DNA from 2 places in the Bacillus shivajii genome. Region 1 is predicted to be linked to the other one. Evidence: a T-box and tRNA genes for the amino acid it is inferred to sense, from the RefSeq annotation. Region 1 holds a T-box; the other holds one or more tRNA genes.
What was found. A T-box is a leader RNA that pairs with one kind of tRNA and senses whether it is charged. The one in region 1 lies ahead of pheS (phenylalanine--tRNA ligase subunit alpha), so its partner is inferred to be a tRNA-Phe.
Positions count from the first base shown of each region.

Region 1 (8,638 bases):
CTTTATACCTTCATTTGGGCCGTTAGTTAGATTATTCATAAACCATGATGACTCCATCATTTATTTTCCTTCGTTTCGATCATTCTTGCAAGTTTTTATCAAATTAATTTCGACAATCTAAACTTTTACGTTATACAATTGAAAAAATATTGTATTTTTCGGACTTTTTTTGTCAAAATGAACCATCAATCTATAACACCATCCGAGAACTCTGCTGCACCGTCCACAACTACGTCACAGAAGACGAATTGTAATGTTAGTTATTTAGTCAAAAACGTTATAAATAATCAGTCGTTTCAAGATCCGTATCCCTTCAATCTACATGGAGGGATTTTTTTATTGAGGTTATGTATTGTCGTTTTCGCCGGCTTCGTTCGTTTGTTATGATCGATAGGTTTCTGTATTTGGCTATTTTGCTATGTGGAATGGTGTACCTGGTATTAATCTACCCGGTACAAATCTACCTGGTATTAACCTACTTGGTATTAACCTACCTTACTTTGTAGGGTTCCACATGCCTATAACCTTTTTCTCAACTATTAATAACTTATCTTTTTTTATAAATCTAGCAGGAATATCACGTTTATTGTCGAACTAATATTTTGGAATTTTTAAAAGGAGTGATCTTATGTGAAAAGAGAAAAAAGAATTTGGAATCCTAACAAATATTATCATGTCATGAGTAGAGGAATTAGAAATGAATTATTCAGAAATGAAAGTGACTACCAATATTTTGTAGATTTAATTGAGTTCATACACAACAAATATAAAATTGAAGTGGTAGCATATTGCCTTATGAAAAATCACTTCCACATTCTTATACGTACGAAAACCAAAAGTTTATCTTACGTTATGAGGTTATTAAAATGGTACTATGCACAATACTTTAATAAAAAATATAAATTAAAAGGCCCTGTCTTTGAAACTCGGTTTGTTTCTAAACAAATCCTAGATAATCGCGGTTTAATCATTTGTAGTCGCTATATTCACTTTAACCCCCAAAAATTTGTAAAAGATCTAGAAACTTATAAATGGAGTAGCTATAGCTATTACTTACCTACTTGCGATCAGCCACCTGATTTTTTATCCACTTCACCAGTCCTCAATCAATTTCCAGGAACAGATCAAGAAAAACGCAAAAAATATATTGAATGGTGTCAATATTAGTATTAACCCAATACTCAATACACTCAATCAAACTCTATTAAATAAGCATTTACATGGTATTAATCCTCCTGGGATAAAGCTATCTGGTACAAACCTACCTGGTATCTATCTACCTGGTATAACCCTACCCGGCACAAACCTACCTGGTATTAACCTACCTGGTACACATCCACCTGGTACATGTCAAAAAACCAAAAAAGCTAACCGCAAGTTATCGGTTAGCTTCAAATGACAAATTTTATGATCTTAATGTTGCGCCAAGACGTTCTTCTAAGCCGGCCAATACTTTTTCGTGAACGGTAGTAACATCTTCTTCCGTTAACGTTTTTTCTGGATCTTGATAACGGAGTGAGAATGCCAATGACTTTTTACCAGACTCTAAATGTTCACCTTGATATACATCAAAGAGCGATACAGCAGTAAGTAAGTCGCCACCTAATTCAATAATTTCACGTTCTACATCTGCTGCGACCACCGTTTCGTCCACGACTAATGCGATGTCACGATCCATGGCTGGATAACGTGGAATTGGCGTATAACGTAGTGCTTTCAATTCATGGTCTACAATCTTTTGTAAGTTAAGTTCAAATACATATGTTTCTGGTAGAGACCATTCTTTCGCTGTCGTTGGATGAATTTGACCAACCATACCAACTATTTCGTCACCAATTCGTACTTCAGCTGTGCGTCCTGGGTGAAACCCTTGACGTTCACTTTGAACATACTGAACATTACCATTAACGTTTAATTCAGCAAGTAGTCCTTCTACGATACCTTTGACAACGAAAAAGTCGATTGCCTTCTTTTCACCTTGCCAGTTATGCATATGCCACGCGCCCATAAATGCACCAGCGACCATTGTTTTTTCATTAGGTTGCTTCGTCACTTTCTCTTCTTCTGTATGGAAGACAGAGCCGATTTCGTATAAGGATACGTCAAGCATGCTCCTGTTTTTGTTATGGCTTAGTGCATCAAGTAAGTGCGGGATCAGTGTTGTTCTTAGTGTACTGCGATCTTCACTCATCGGTAATGCGACTTTCACTCGTGGCTGATCACCACGTTCAAAATGCGATTCTTTTTCAGCAGTTGTTAAAGAGTAGTTCACTGCTTCATGAACGCCGGTGCTTTCTAAGAAACGGCGTGCTTTACGTTTTTCCTGTTGAACCGTCGTTAAACCACCTGGTGTTGTCGGTGTGTTTGGTAACGTCGTTGGAATGTTATCGTAACCGTAAAGACGCGCGACTTCTTCAACAATATCCGCTTCAATTTGAATGTCGTTACGACGAGTTGGAACAAAAACAGTGAAGTGACCATCTTGCTCTTCGTATTCAAACTGTAGTTTTTTGAAAATATTCTTTACAGTCGTTGCATCAATCTCTGTTCCAAGAACACCATTTATTTTTTCAAGCGTAATGTTTACAGTATGTGGTTCTACGCTTAACTCGTCGTGTGCAACAACTCCTGATAGAATCGTTCCACTTGCAAGATCAGCAATTAATTCAGCTGCTCTCTCAGCTGCTTTTTTCACACGAGCTGGATCAACACCTTTTTCAAAACGAGCACTTGAATCACTGCGAAGAGCTAAGTTACGACTTGCTTTACGTACGACTGTATCTTTAAAGAATGCTGCTTCTAATAAAATATGTTGCGTGTCCGCTTGAACTTCAGATTTGGCTCCACCCATGACACCCGCAATCGCCATCGGTTCTGTTCCATTTGTAATGACGAGATGCTCTGATGACAACGTACGCTCAACATCGTCTAAAGAAACGATCGTTTCTCCTTCAGTTGCTCGACGAACAAGGACTTTCTTAGAGTCAAAACGGTCGTAATCAAAAGCATGTAATGGTTGACCGTATTCTAGTAAAACGAAGTTCGTTACGTCAACGACATTGTTAATCGGGCGAATACCAGCTGCCATTAATTTCGTTTGCAGCCACATTGGTGACGGTGCGATTGTTACGTCTTTAATGATTGTTGCACCGTAGTACGGATTATCTTCTTTCGCGTCTACTTCAACGGAAATGTAGTCTGAAGCTTTTTCGCTACCTTCATTAACGTTTTCTTCAGGGAAAGTCACTTCACGGCCAAGAATTGCACCGATTTCATAAGCAACCCCGATCATGCTTAAGCAGTCTGCTCGGTTTGGTGTTAAGTCGAGCTCTAACACTTCATCATGAAGGTTTAAGTGCTCAAGTGCATCTTCTCCTGGCACCATGTCTGTTGGGAAAACAAAGATCCCTTCCGCTAATTCTTTAGCAACAAGCTTGCCTTCAAAACCGAGCTCTTGTAATGAACAGATCATTCCCTCTGAAGTTTGGCCACGTAGTTTTGCACGTTTAATTTTCATACCACCCGGAAGACGGGCACCAACTTTAGCAACCGCAACATATTGGTCCTTTGCTACGTTTTTCGCACCACAAACAATTTGTACTGGCTCATCTTCACCTACATCTACTTGGCATATATTTAATTTATCTGCTTCTGGGTGCTTTTCACATGAGAGCACTTTTCCAACCACGACATTTTTCACACCTTGGTTCATTGCATGAACAAGGTCAACTTCAACCCCGCTACGTGTTAACTTTTCAGCTACCTCTTCGGCAGTGAGGTCATCTATTTGAATGTATTTTTTTAACCATTGATATGATACAAGCACGATGGTTCCTCCTTTATTTCTCCTAATTTATACTCGCTTAAATTGAGATAAAAATCTTGTGTCGTTCGTGTAAAAATGACGGATGTCATCAATGCCGTATTTTAGCATTGCGAATCGTTCAACACCCATTCCGAATGCGAATCCAGAATATTTTTCTGGGTCAAAACCACCCATACGTAAGACATTCGGGTGTACCATACCTGCACCTAATACTTCGATCCATCCTGTTTGTTTACACGTACGGCAACCTTCTCCACCGCAAATCGCACAAGAAATGTCTAGTTCCGCTGATGGTTCTGTGAACGGGAAGAAGCTTGGACGTAAACGGATCGCGCGGTCTTCACCGAAGTAACGCTTTACAAACGTTTCAAAGATCCCTTTTAAATCACTCATGCGAATACCTTCATCTACGACAAGTCCTTCAATTTGCATGAATTGGTGAGAGTGTGTCGCATCATCTTCATCACGACGGTACACTTTACCAGGACAAATGATTTTAACTGGTCCTTGCCCTTCATGCTTTTCCATCGTTCTCGTTTGAACAGGTGATGTTTGTGTACGTAATAGTAAGTCAGGTGTAATGAAGAACGTGTCTTGCATATCACGCGCTGGATGATGTTTCGGTAAGTTTAATGACTCAAAGTTGTAGTAGTCCGTTTCAACTTCGGGACCTTCTGCCACGTTGAAGCCCATCCCGATAAAAATGTCTTCAATTGTTTCAACAACAGTTGTAAGAGGATGACGACTTCCTTTATTCACAGGGCGAGCCGGAAGTGTTACATCAATACTTTCTTCTTTTAACTGTTGTTCTAATGCTTGTTCAGCAAGTGTTCCTTCTTTTTTCTCAATCGCCGTTTGTACTTCCTCGCGAACGTCATTTGCTTTTTGACCAACGACTGGACGTTCTTCTTTTGAGAGTTTGCCCATCCCTTTTAGGACTTCCGTAATCGGGCCTTTTTTTCCTAAGTATGCAACGCGTAGGTCCTTTAAATCATTGACGGATTGTGCTTCTTCTACTTTTTGAAGCGCTTCGTCTTTTAATTGTTCGAGACGATCTAACATATTTTTTCCTCCTTTATTTTCGTTGAACGTTTGATTCGTTTTTCAACGCAAAAAAGCTTTCGCTCCCAGAAGGGACGAAAGCTCGCGGTACCACCCTTATTAATGTATAAACGAAACAGTATCGTTTTCACATTCACTTAAGTAGAAGATAACGGACTTCTTCCCGGATCACCTTCATAGGTTCTCGCCTATGTTCCGGTGTCAACTCCAGAGTGAATTCAGCCGGGCTCCACTTAGATATGCTCGCAGTCTATGGCATATCCTCCCTGAAAGGAAACTTATCAGCGTACTACTCTCTTTCATCGTTTTTTGTGATTATTTCACGTTGTTCATATATGTTACACATTATATTCGTTTTCGTGATAAATCGCAAATGGATTTTCGAAAATCAAACAATTAAAATTAACATAGCCTTAGTAAAAATCTTGTTAAAGACTAGTGTTTATTTTCAAAAACAATTAGTTTTGACTTAGATGATAAAGTAAAATTCCTGTTGCAACACCGACGTTTAATGATTCAGCTTCCCCGTGGATAGGAATATATAGATTTTGATCACACATGTTAAGGAGTGATTCTTGAACCCCGCTCCCTTCGTTTCCAACGATTAATGCAAAATGTTCTTGAGGTTCTATCGCGGTATATGTACTCCCTTGAAGAGATGTTCCAAATATCGGTATTTTATGTTCTTGGCATATCTGTGTAGCTTCTTCTAAGTTCATTTTTTGTACGGGTAAATGGAACAAAGAACCTTGGGTTGCACGGAGAACCTTTCCGTTAAAAGGATCAACGGTACCTTCGCCAAGAACCACACCTGTAAGCCCAGCTGCATCAGCTGTACGAATCATACCTCCGACATTACCTGGGTCTTGAACACCATCAATGAAAAGGAACTTCCCTTCTTCTAATGGCAGGTTTTCGTTAGGAGGCAATTCACAAATAGCTGTGTACCCTTGAGGTGTTTCGGTTTCACAAATCTCACGCATCACTTTTTCTGTCACTTGAATTTGCTTTAAATTCAAGACTTTCCATTCTGCAGGAATTTCTCGATCTTCAGCAATCAATAAATCCTTAATTGGAACATTTGCTTTTAAGGCTTCTTCGATAAGATGAATCCCTTCTAGTATAAACAGTCCAGATTTTTCACGGCCTTTTCTCGTATGTAGTTTTTTCCAAGCTTTTACTTTTGGATTTTGTACCGATTCAATGATTTCCATGTCGTTCGTCCTTTCTTAAAGCAATTTCGTTAATTGAAAGTATGTATTCACTTTAGGTATCACCTTTTCCTAAGTTCACTCGATTGCTATCCTTGTTATCTTTTATATCCACTACGACGGTTTCTATAACTTGTTATGAACACCATAATCATTGGATAACGGCTTTCCATATCGTTTGCACACTTCTATTAGCTCAATACCCATTCATGATGACCTTCTACCTTTGTTTTCCAACTAAGTAAGTTCCATAAACCTCTCATGGTCCTTCTGACTTGCCTTTCCACGGTCAACGTAAGCATAAGTTTACCAAGTAAAACAAATATTGAATTCTATGTCATAATCTTACCCTATAACATACATACTATAACAGATTAAATGGCCAAGTTCGATATTGGCTGTCGATCGATAATATAAGAGGAAAGGAAGATTTCACATGAGCTTTAACTTACGCGGAGCAATTATGCAAAACGTGCAAGGCAGTAACCAAGAAGAAGTAGAAGCAACAATTGTGGATGCAGTGCAAAGTGGAGAAGAAAAAATGCTTCCTGGTTTAGGCGTTTTATTTGAGGTTTATTGGCAAAATGCAAGTGATCAAGAGAAGCAAGAAGTCATTAACCAAATTTCTCAAGGCTTGCAAAAATAAACATTCTCGCTAGAGGGAGAACGTAAATTTTAAGATAAAAGCTGACCCGATTATAAACGGATCAGCTTTTTCTTATGGTCTATTGAAATGTAATTTCGTCCACTGTTTTACGGTCAAGCTTTTTAATGACTTCTACAATAAGCTTGACTGCGTTTTCGAAGTCATCACGATGTAACATCGCAGCATGTGTATGGATGTAACGTGTTGCAATTGTAATCGATAATGCAGGTACACCATTTGCTGTTAAGTGAATCGCACCAGAGTCTGTTCCTCCACCTGGGACGCTATCAAACTGATAAGGAATTTCCTTATTATCAGCAGTTCCTGTTACGAAGTCACGAAGTCCTTTATGAGATACCATTGATGCATCATACATAATGATTTGTGGCCCGTCACCCATTTTAGCAAGTGCGTCCTTATCAGTTACTCCAGGTGTATCTCCAGCAATTCCTACATCAACAGCAAAGCCGATGTCCGGCTGAATGTGGTTTGCAGAAGTTTTTGCTCCGCGAAGACCTACTTCTTCTTGAACCGTTCCAACACCATACACTGTATTCGGGTGCTCTTCATCTTTTAAGCGGCGAAGTACTTCGATAGCGATCGCACAACCGATACGGTTGTCCCACGCTTTCGCCATTAACATTTTTTCGTTTTTCATGACAGTAAAGTCACAAACTGGTACGACAGAATCGCCAGGGCGAACACCGAACTCCTCAGCTTCTTCACGACTTGTAGCACCGATGTCGATAAACATTTCTTTTTTATCAACGGATTTCTTCCTTTGCTCTGGTGGTAAAATGTGTGGTGGTTTTGAACCGATTACACCAGGAACATTCCCGTTACGTGTCATGACCGTTACGCGTTGAGCAAGCATGACTTGCTCCCACCATCCACCTACACATTGAAACTTTAAGTAGCCACGGTCATCAATGTTTGTTACCATAAATCCAATTTCATCTAAGTGGCCGGCAACCATGACTTTCGGGCCGTTTTCGTCTCCTGTTTTCTTAGCGATTAAGCTTCCTAAGTGATCTGTTTCCACTTCGTCCGCAAATGGCGAAATGTAACTCTTCATCACTTCGCGTGCTTCACGCTCATTACCAGGGATCCCATTTGCATCTGTTAGATCCTTTAGCATCTTCAACGTATTATCCATAACCTTATGTACCCCCTATTTCTTATACTCCTACCAAAAATATATTCTGATAGTATAAAAAGTTAAAAAATTATGTCACTTTTATCATTATAACGGCTTTTAAGTATAATCTCAATTTTCGTTTTTGAGTGCTTTTTGAGTGCCAGGCACCTTTATAACTGAATTTGTATCATTATACAGACAGTTAATATCCAGAGTCTTGACGCTCATGGTTAATTTCATTTTTTTCTTCGTAAGCAGAAATGATGTCTTGTTCTGTAAACCCTAACACAGAACCTAAAGATAAATAGGTGTGAAATAATTGTTCAAAGCTTTTTCGATCTCCTTCCTTTCTCAACGTTCCAATTGACTCAATCACTGCATAAAAATAAGGTACAAGGCTCTGTCCTTCTTTTTTTCCTTCCTCAGAAAATGGAATAAGTGGTTGATCTTCATAACCGTATTCGAGGCCGACTGATAAAATAAAATGAATTCCGTCAACATACTCTTCTAGAATGGTTGTTTGTGGTGACGGTCCTTTTTCACTCCAAAATTTAAAGCAGCGTGTTTCATTGGCAAGTTCGGAAATCTCAACGTGTAATGCCATCAGCTTCCGGTCTAATAACGATTCCGTTTGTAAGCGATGCTTTTCTTCAATATAAGTATCCAATTCTTTTTGCTTTTTATATAACTCAGTAAAATTCATTGTTTCACACCTTTAATCAATTTTTGTTTTTATTTGAATGGATTTCATAATT
Region 1 covers NZ_CP084703.1:3,155,678-3,164,315, forward strand. Annotated here, with positions in the region: gene LGQ02_RS15340 (transposase) at 631-1,167, shown strand; gene pheT (phenylalanine--tRNA ligase subunit beta) at 1,406-3,826, opposite strand; gene pheS (phenylalanine--tRNA ligase subunit alpha) at 3,854-4,888, opposite strand; T-box leader at 4,956-5,200, opposite strand; gene LGQ02_RS15355 (TrmH family RNA methyltransferase) at 5,347-6,102, opposite strand; gene sspI (small acid-soluble spore protein SspI) at 6,536-6,745, shown strand; gene LGQ02_RS15365 (M42 family metallopeptidase) at 6,825-7,901, opposite strand; gene LGQ02_RS15370 (dUTP diphosphatase) at 8,086-8,586, opposite strand.

Region 2 (8,638 bases), 1.2 Mb from region 1:
ATTAATATGCGGGTGTAGTTTAGTGGTAAAACCTCAGCCTTCCAAGCTGATGTCGTGAGTTCGATTCTCATCACCCGCTCCATTTTTAAAAAAATGGGCCTGTAGCTCAGCTGGTTAGAGCGCACGCCTGATAAGCGTGAGGTCGGTGGTTCGAGTCCACTCAGGCCCACCATACTACAATAACTTTGTTGAAGGTTAAACTGATTCTTGTGGAATTATAGATAGGCCCATTGGTCAAGTGGTTAAGACACCGCCCTTTCACGGCGGTAACAGGGGTTCGAATCCCCTATGGGTCACCATCTGGAGGATTAGCTCAGTTGGGAGAGCACTTGCCTTACAAGCAAGGGGTCGGTGGTTCGAGCCCGCCATCCTCCACCATTTACAATTACACACGACTCATAATCGTGTTCATAAAAAAATTATTATTAACGCCGCGGGGTGGAGCAACGAGCGCGACATCGTCGAATGATCTACGAGTTGTCTCGACGCAAAAACTACAAAGCGTTGCTAGAAGAGGAAGAGACAGTCAAAAACGCTACGGAGCAAAACATCATCCGTAAGCATTCATAACGCCGCGGGGTGGAGCAGTCTGGTAGCTCGTCGGGCTCATAATCCGAAGGTCGGTGGTTCAAATCCGCCCCCCGCAACCAATATTATTATCAACCTAAATAAAGACTATGAAAAGATGATTTGATTTCGTTGTGTAGTATTTAACATCCATGCATATCATGCAGGAGATCGTGGATTCTAGTTTCCGGCAGGACCGCCATTTGGCTCGGTAGCTCAGTCGATGGAACAATGATCAATTATTTCGCTGTAATACAGCGAGTTGTCTCGACGCACAAACTACAAAGCGGTGCTAGAAGAGGAAGAGACAGTCTAATATGATACGGAGCAAAACATCATCCGTAAGCTTTCATAACGCCGCGGGGTGGAGCAACGAGCGCAACATCGTCGAATGATCTACGAGTTGTCTCGACGCATAAACTACAAAGCGGTGGTAGAAGAGGAAGAGACAGTCTAAAATGCTACGGAGCAAAACATCATCCGTAAGCTTTCATAACGCCGCGGGGTGGAGCAGTCTGGTAGCTCGTCGGGCTCATAATCCGAAGGTCGGTGGTTCAAATCCGCCCCCCGCAACCAATATTATTATCAACCTAAATAAAGACTATGAAAAGATGATTTGATTTCGTTGTGTAGTATTTAACATCCATGCATATCATGCAGGAGATCGTGGATTCTGGTTTCCGGCAGGACCGCCATTTGGCTCGGTCGCTTAGTCGATGGAACAATGATCAATTATTTCGCTGTAATACAGCGAGTTGTCTCGACGCACAAACTACAAAGCGGTGCTAGAAGAGGAAGAGACAGTCTAATATGATACGGAGCAAAACATCATCCGTAAGCTTTCATAACGCCGCGGGGTGGAGCAACGAGCGCAACATCGTCGAATGATCTACGAGTTGTCTCGACGCATAAACTACAAAGCGGTGGTAGAAGAGGAAGAGACAGTCTAAAATGCTACGGAGCAAAACATCATCCGTAAGCTTTCATAACGCCGCGGGGTGGAGCAGTCTGGTAGCTCGTCGGGCTCATAATCCGAAGGTCGGTGGTTCAAATCCGCCCCCCGCAACCAATATTATTATCAACCTAAATAAAGACTATGAAAAGATGATTTGATTTCGTTGTGTAGTATTTAACATCCATGCATATCATGCAGGAGATCGTGGATTCTGGTTTCCGGCAGGACCGCCATTTGGCTCGGTCGCTTAGTCGATGGAACAATGATCAATTATTTCGCTGTAATACAGCAAGTTGTCTCGACGCATAAACTACAGAGTGGTGGTAGAAGAGGAAGAGACAGTCAAAAACGCTACGGAGCACAACATCATCCGTAAGTTTTCATAACGTCGCGGGGTGGAGCAGTCTGGTAGCTCGTCGGGCTCATAACCCGAAGGTCGGTGGTTCAAATCCGCCCCCCGCAACCAATATTATTATCAATCTAAATAAAGTATGAAAAGATGTAGTGGTCCCGTGGTGTAGCGGTTAACATGCCTGCCTGTCACGCAGGAGATCGCGGGTTCGATTCCCGTCGGGACCGCCATTTGGCTCGGTAGCTCAGTCGGTAGAGCAACGGACTGAAAATCCGTGTGTCGGCGGTTCGATTCCGTCCCGAGCCACCATTTTTTTGCTGGCCTAGCTCAATTGGTAGAGCAACTGACTTGTAATCAGTAGGTTGGGGGTTCAAGTCCTCTGGCCAGCACCATTTATTTTGACACGAAGCGTTACATCGTCCGTAAGCTTCATGAAACATCATCATCGCAAATACTGCGAGCCATTAGCTCAGTTACGAGCATTTTCATCACGAAACCGCTGCGAGTTGTTTCGACGCATTAGGCATCGAGGATAAGCTAGCAGAGGAAGAAACAGGTACGAAGACGAAGCGTTACATCGTCCGTAAGCTTCATGAGATATCATCATCGCAAATACTGCGAGCCATTAGCTCAGTTGGTAGAGCATCTGACTTTTAATCAGAGGGTCGAAGGTTCGAGTCCTTCATGGCTCACCATTTTTATGCGGGTGTGGCGGAATTGGCAGACGCGCTAGACTTAGGATCTAGTGCCTTCGGGCGTGGGGGTTCGACTCCCTCCACCCGCACCATTACATATTGATACCATCAAGTTTCTTGCAAATAGCAAGGAACTTTTTTTATTGTCTTTCGCACAGCTAAAAAGGGATTTATAATTAATAATGTTGGGCTCTATACTGAATGTTGTGGTCGCCCTTATGATTAATGGACAACAATATTTGGTTCTATACTGAATGTTGTGGTCACCCTTATCGGATCAATGTTTCTCTTTGATCTAAAAAAAGACAAAAAAATAGCACCCAATTCTCTCTTTTTGTTAACCTTGAGTTACCACACAAAAAGAAACAAGGAGAGAATTAAGGTGCAACTAGATTTTATCACAAAGTTATTAGGGATTAAAGACAAGCATGTATTCGTATTTGATTCAGGAGAAGAAGAACAGTGCTTTTGGTTTGAACTTCATAGCGAAGTCCGAAAACAAAAGTGCCCAAAATGTAAAGAGAAGACAAAGCGAATCCATGGATATAGAATGCAATCGATTCAAGGAGCTCAGATAGCAGAGAAAAAGGTTTACTTACAATTAAGGAAACGCAGATATCGTTGTATGAACTGTGGCCATGCATTTTTTGAGAAGTTATCTTTTCTAGATAAATACCAACGACATACATCAATGCTTGCTCAAGAAGCGTTATCCTTATGTTCTGAAATGAGTTTTACACACGCAGCTAGAATCTCAGGAATGAGTACGAATCGTTACCTCCGCCTATTTGACAAACGGAAGATAACTGTAAACAAAGTCCTTCCAAGAGCGATTGCGATTGATGAGTTTAAGGGAGATGCAGGTAAAGAAAAGTACCAAACTGTGATCGTTGATGTAGAAAATCGACATATCATTGATATATTACCGGATCGAAAAGTGAAAACGATTGAAAATTACTTTAAAGAATGCGACACCGGTAAGGTAGAGATCGTTGTTATAGACTTATCCAAAGCATTTAAAGAAGCAGTACGTAGACAATTAGGGAGTCCACTAATCATAGCTGATCGGTTTCATTTCATGCGTCACGGGTACTGGGCATTTGATGAAGTGCGACGTGAACTACAGAATGAGTTACAAAAAGACCCTCGTATTAAGCTTAAACGATGTAAAGAACTCTTATGGAAGTCACCTGAAAAGCTTGATGAGAAAGGCAAAGCGAAGGTAGAAAAGCTATTACAAGCACACCCACAGTTAAGACAGGCATATGAAGTGAAAAATGCGCTAGACCAATGGTTTAAACAGAGTACACCAGAGAATGCGAAAGTTGGTTTAGAAGCATGGTATACCTTTGTGGAAGAGTCCGGCATTCCTTCATTTCAAAGGGTAGTAAAAATGTTTAAGAGATGGCAAACAGAGATCCTCCAATCGTTTATGTATCCTTATAACAATGGCTACATTGAAGGTGTGAATAATACAACGAAAGTAACGAAGAGGATGTCATATGGAATTAAAAGCTTTGAGAGATTACGAATGAAGATTTTGTGGAGACAAATGGTTAGATCCCATGCGGTTTAAACCGCATGGGTAGAGAGAATTGGGAATTTCTGCACCACAACAATTGACAGAGAGCCCAATATTTCAAATTTGGAAGCACAAGAACCGTCCCCACGCTTCCATTATAAGGAGAGGATCATATGGAACAGGTAAAACAAGACCGAAAACCAATTAAATTGATTGCGATCGATATGGATGGGACACTTTTAAATAATGAACATGAGATTTCAGATGTAAATCGTCAAGCGATTAAGAAAGCACAAGAAAAAGGCATTTATGTTGTGATAAGTACAGGTCGAACTCGAATGACGTGTGGTGAATTAGTCAATTCTCTTTCTCTTAGTTCTTATCTTATTACGGTTAATGGGAGTGAAATCTGGGATAAAGATGGATCCTTACTAGAGAGACAACTACTTGATACAAAATACATAAAGCGTATGTGGGAATTAAAGCAAAAATATAATACGACTTGTTGGGCAGCAACTGTAGACAGCGTATGGCGGGAGGAGTTTCCTGAAGATTTTTCCTCACATGAGTGGATGAAGTTTGGTTTTGATATTAAAGATGATGTGGTAAGGGAAACGATCTTGGATGAGCTCTCTCAAAATAAAGCATTAGAGATTAGTAACTCTCATCCGAAAAACCTTGAAATTAATGCAGCTGGTGTCAACAAAGCAAGAGCGTTAGAAAAAGTTTGTGAACGAATTGGCATTACCCTTGATCATGTTCTTGCCATGGGTGACAGCTTAAATGACTTGGCGATGATTAAAGAGGCCGGCGTAGGTGTTGCTATGGGAAATGCACAAGAATTTGTGAAAGAATCAGCAGATTGGGTGACAACAACAAATGAGGAAGACGGAGTGGCTAAGGCCATTCATAGGTGGGCGCTGTAAATCCCAATGGATTGATGGGAGCATGAGGACAATATTATATAGTTCTCACGCTTCCCTTTATCTTTCTAACCCTACGCTTTAAATGCTACCACATTATTTCCTTTCCCTTTTTTACTCGAAAAAATCGCTTTTAACTTTTCGATCGGTTCTATACAGTCTGTAAATAATAATGTACTGAGATAGAAGGTGCCACCACTTGAGTTGAATAAATAATCGAGGCGTCGGTCATCGTATTTTGGGTTCATCAATTGATAATACATCCCTAGCCTTAACATTTCATGCTTCATTCTGTCTTCGTCATCGATCATATCTGCATGGTATAAGTACAGCGTTCCATCAGATAATGATTGAATGACTCCCAAGCCTAACGTGACGGCTAAGCTCATATCAATATTGTTGCCAACGTCATAAACGAACTGCACGAGTTTTGTTGGATAAACCGTTTCCCAAACGTGTGAGCCGTCTGAAACCTCCATCCCTTCTTCATAAGGCAAAAACGTGCAATCGTCTGTCATCACAAACTTCGAAATAACAACAAAGTCTTCATTTAACGTAGCTTCACTAATATTCACGCGTTCAATATTTTTCACCATGTTCATTCTCCTTTTTGCAAAAATGCTATTATCTACATCTATAAATGAACATCAAAAAATCACACAGGTTATAATTAGAGAAGCATTGATACTTGAGATGGAGGGATTCGATGGGCGTTGGCATAAAAATTTTCTGTGAGAACTGTTTATATATGAAAGATTTTCTATTAGGTATCGGGATGCACCACTCATGTTTTGAGCATTGTATTGACAGCTTACATCCGAAGACGAAAACAAAGTTACAAAAGCAGATAGGAAACTCGAAGATCAATGACTACGAGTTCGAGTACAAGCTTTTCAACTGTTTAAAATGCAAAAAGGTTTACAGTCGGCCTTACATGAAAGTGATGTATGGCGAAAACGAAGTGGCGGAAACAAATATCAATTGTTCGTGCAAAGGGAAAGGGGAAGAAGTCGAGAATTTAGAAAAAATCGAAAGGATGCCTTGTCCGAAATGTAAGGAAGCTTCATTAAAAGTAGAGGAACATCTCTTGTGGGATTAATATAATGGTATAAACCACTCGACTTGAGGCAAGTATTACAATCAAATATTTTTCTATTAATACACCCTTTTGCAATTTCGATTGCAAAAGGGTGTATTAATGTTTGCGCTTACAACTTTTATACTAAAAGTACCAAATGAAAGTGATTACATAGAAGGTGAGGAAAGAGAAATGAATAGTACTACATGGCTTGGTTTAGAAGGAAAAGTAGCAATCGTAACTGGCGGAGCATCAGGAATTGGTTTAAGTATCGTTAAAGAACTACATAATAATGGTGCCACGGTTGTTGTAGCAGATTTAAATGTAGAAAATGGTGAACAAGAGGACGGTACATACACGATAAAATGTAATGTAACAAGCAAGGAAAGTGTTGATGAAACAGTTGCTAAAGCCGTTGAATTGTTTGGGACAGTAGATATTCTCGTTAATAATGCAGGTGTGAATTTGCCTAGATTATTAGTTGATGACAAAGGCGAACGTCCAGAATATGAACTAAATGAAAAAGACTTTGACTTTATGGTGGCGGTCAATCAAAAAGGTCCTTATTTGTTTGCACAAGCTGCAGCAAAACAAATGTTAAAACAAGATAAAGGTGTAATTATAAATGTTTCTTCTGAGGCTGGACAAGAAGGTTCTGCAGGACAAAGTTGTTATTCAGCAACAAAAGGAGCTGTAATATCATTTACTCGTGCATGGGCAAAAGAGTTAGGTAAGCACAATATTCGTGTCGTTGGTATTGCTCCTGGAATTTTAGAAGAGACTGGATTAAGAACTGATAGTTACAATGAAGCATTAGCGTATACAAGAGGTGTTACTGTTGAAGGGTTAACAACAGACTATAGTAAGTCAATTCCGCTTGGAAGAGAAGGAAGATTAAATGAAGTTGGTGATTTAGTAGCCTACCTATCTTCAGACCGCTCAAACTATATTACAGGAACGACTTTAAATATATCTGGTGGTAAATCAAGAGGCTAAAATATAAAAAGAAATTTACAAACCTCGGTAAAACTTTTTGATACGATAAACTAGCAATTTATTCAATAGTATTAAACCTTTACATTCGTTTGCTTTATATGTATGATGAGGCACGTGATTTACTTTTATACTAAAAGAAACTTCTTTTGAATTGTATAACGGCAACGAAAGTATTCGTCATGAGGACTTGGCGCTAAGCCAAGGTTTGTTAGAGGGTGGTAATGTGTTTAATTATTCGTTGGACGATCGAATCGTTCAAATAATCAATATTTCACGAAAAAAACAACATAGTTCAATTGATTACCTTGCCTCGACATTAGGTGTCAGCACGAGATCTATTCGAAATGATATAAAGCAGTTAAATAGTGAATTAAACGGTATAGCAGTGTTTGTTAATGAAAAAGGTAAAGGGTTTTATTTAAAAGTAGAAGATGAGAAAGAGTTTGCAAGCTTGATGGAGAACATCGAAGCAGAGAGCAAATCTTATGATTCACCGACAGGCAGAATCGCATATATCTTTGACCGCTTATTGAATCAAGAAGAGACGTTACCAATGGATGATCTCGCCTACGAAATGAATATTGGCAGGAGTACACTAGTTAACGAATTGAAAAAAGCTAAGGTATCTTTGGAAGCATATAACTTATCGATCGTAGGAAAACAAAGTCATGGTATTTTTCTAGATGGTAAAGAAATCAATTTACGCTTCTTTATTTTAGATAATATTTACGATTTTTTATACGATGATTTTCCATTAGACGAAGATGTAAAAAACGAAATTGTGACGATTTCTAATGAGCATGATATCGAATCAACAACGCAGAAAGCATTATTACAATTTATTATTGTGATGTTGGATCGTTTACTTAAGAATCATCCACTTATTGAGGTAAATAACAAGCATGAAGAATTAATAAATTCGAATGATTATAAAATCGCTAAAAATATTGCTGAAATGATTGAGGCGAAATTGCCAATAAAAATACCAGAGTATGAAATCTTGTTTATAACTATACCTATTGCTGGTCGACGAACACCTACAAATAATCGTACGATGGCTGACATTATCATCCCGGAAGATGTAACACAGTTGTTAAATAACATTGTAGAGCAATTAGGTTTTAATAAACAAGTAATTCAAGAGAACGAAACAATTTTTAAAGATTTTCAATATCATCTAACTTTTATGATTAATCGACTCATATATGGATTGCGTTTGAAAAATCCATTATTAGACGATGTTAAAGAGAAATATCCACTTGCTTTTAAATTGGCGGAACTAGCTGGTGACGTTATTGAAAGAGAGTATGATGTTAAAGTTTCTGAACATGAACTCGGTTATATCGCGTTTTATTTTGGGGTTTTCATCGCGAAAAGTGAGGGCGAAGTGAAAAAGATAAATAAGGCAGCGGTCATTTGTGGCACTGGAAGGGGAACAGCCAAATTAGTATCTATTCAACTTGAAAGAGTACTAAAGCAAAACACCGATATAGATATATATTCAGATGTGGATGTATCAAAGGAGCTACTAAATGACTATGACATTATCT
Region 2 covers NZ_CP084703.1:1,958,165-1,966,802, forward strand. Annotated here, with positions in the region: tRNA gene LGQ02_RS09585 (tRNA-Gly) at 9-82, shown strand; tRNA gene LGQ02_RS09590 (tRNA-Ile) at 96-172, shown strand; tRNA gene LGQ02_RS09595 (tRNA-Glu) at 225-299, shown strand; tRNA gene LGQ02_RS09600 (tRNA-Val) at 303-378, shown strand; tRNA gene LGQ02_RS09605 (tRNA-Met) at 574-650, shown strand; tRNA gene LGQ02_RS09610 (tRNA-Met) at 1,067-1,143, shown strand; tRNA gene LGQ02_RS09615 (tRNA-Met) at 1,560-1,636, shown strand; tRNA gene LGQ02_RS09620 (tRNA-Met) at 1,912-1,988, shown strand; tRNA gene LGQ02_RS09625 (tRNA-Asp) at 2,029-2,104, shown strand; tRNA gene LGQ02_RS09630 (tRNA-Phe) at 2,108-2,183, shown strand; tRNA gene LGQ02_RS09635 (tRNA-Thr) at 2,191-2,266, shown strand; tRNA gene LGQ02_RS09640 (tRNA-Lys) at 2,494-2,569, shown strand; tRNA gene LGQ02_RS09645 (tRNA-Leu) at 2,577-2,661, shown strand; gene LGQ02_RS09650 (ISL3 family transposase) at 2,952-4,145, shown strand; gene LGQ02_RS09655 (Cof-type HAD-IIB family hydrolase) at 4,265-5,017, shown strand; gene LGQ02_RS09660 (hypothetical protein) at 5,089-5,610, opposite strand; gene LGQ02_RS09665 (SDR family oxidoreductase) at 6,285-7,088, shown strand; gene LGQ02_RS09670 (BglG family transcription antiterminator) at 7,312-8,638, shown strand, end outside.
Region 2: it has a tRNA-Phe gene. The T-box ahead of pheS (phenylalanine--tRNA ligase subunit alpha) is inferred to sense a tRNA for this amino acid. The anticodon was not compared.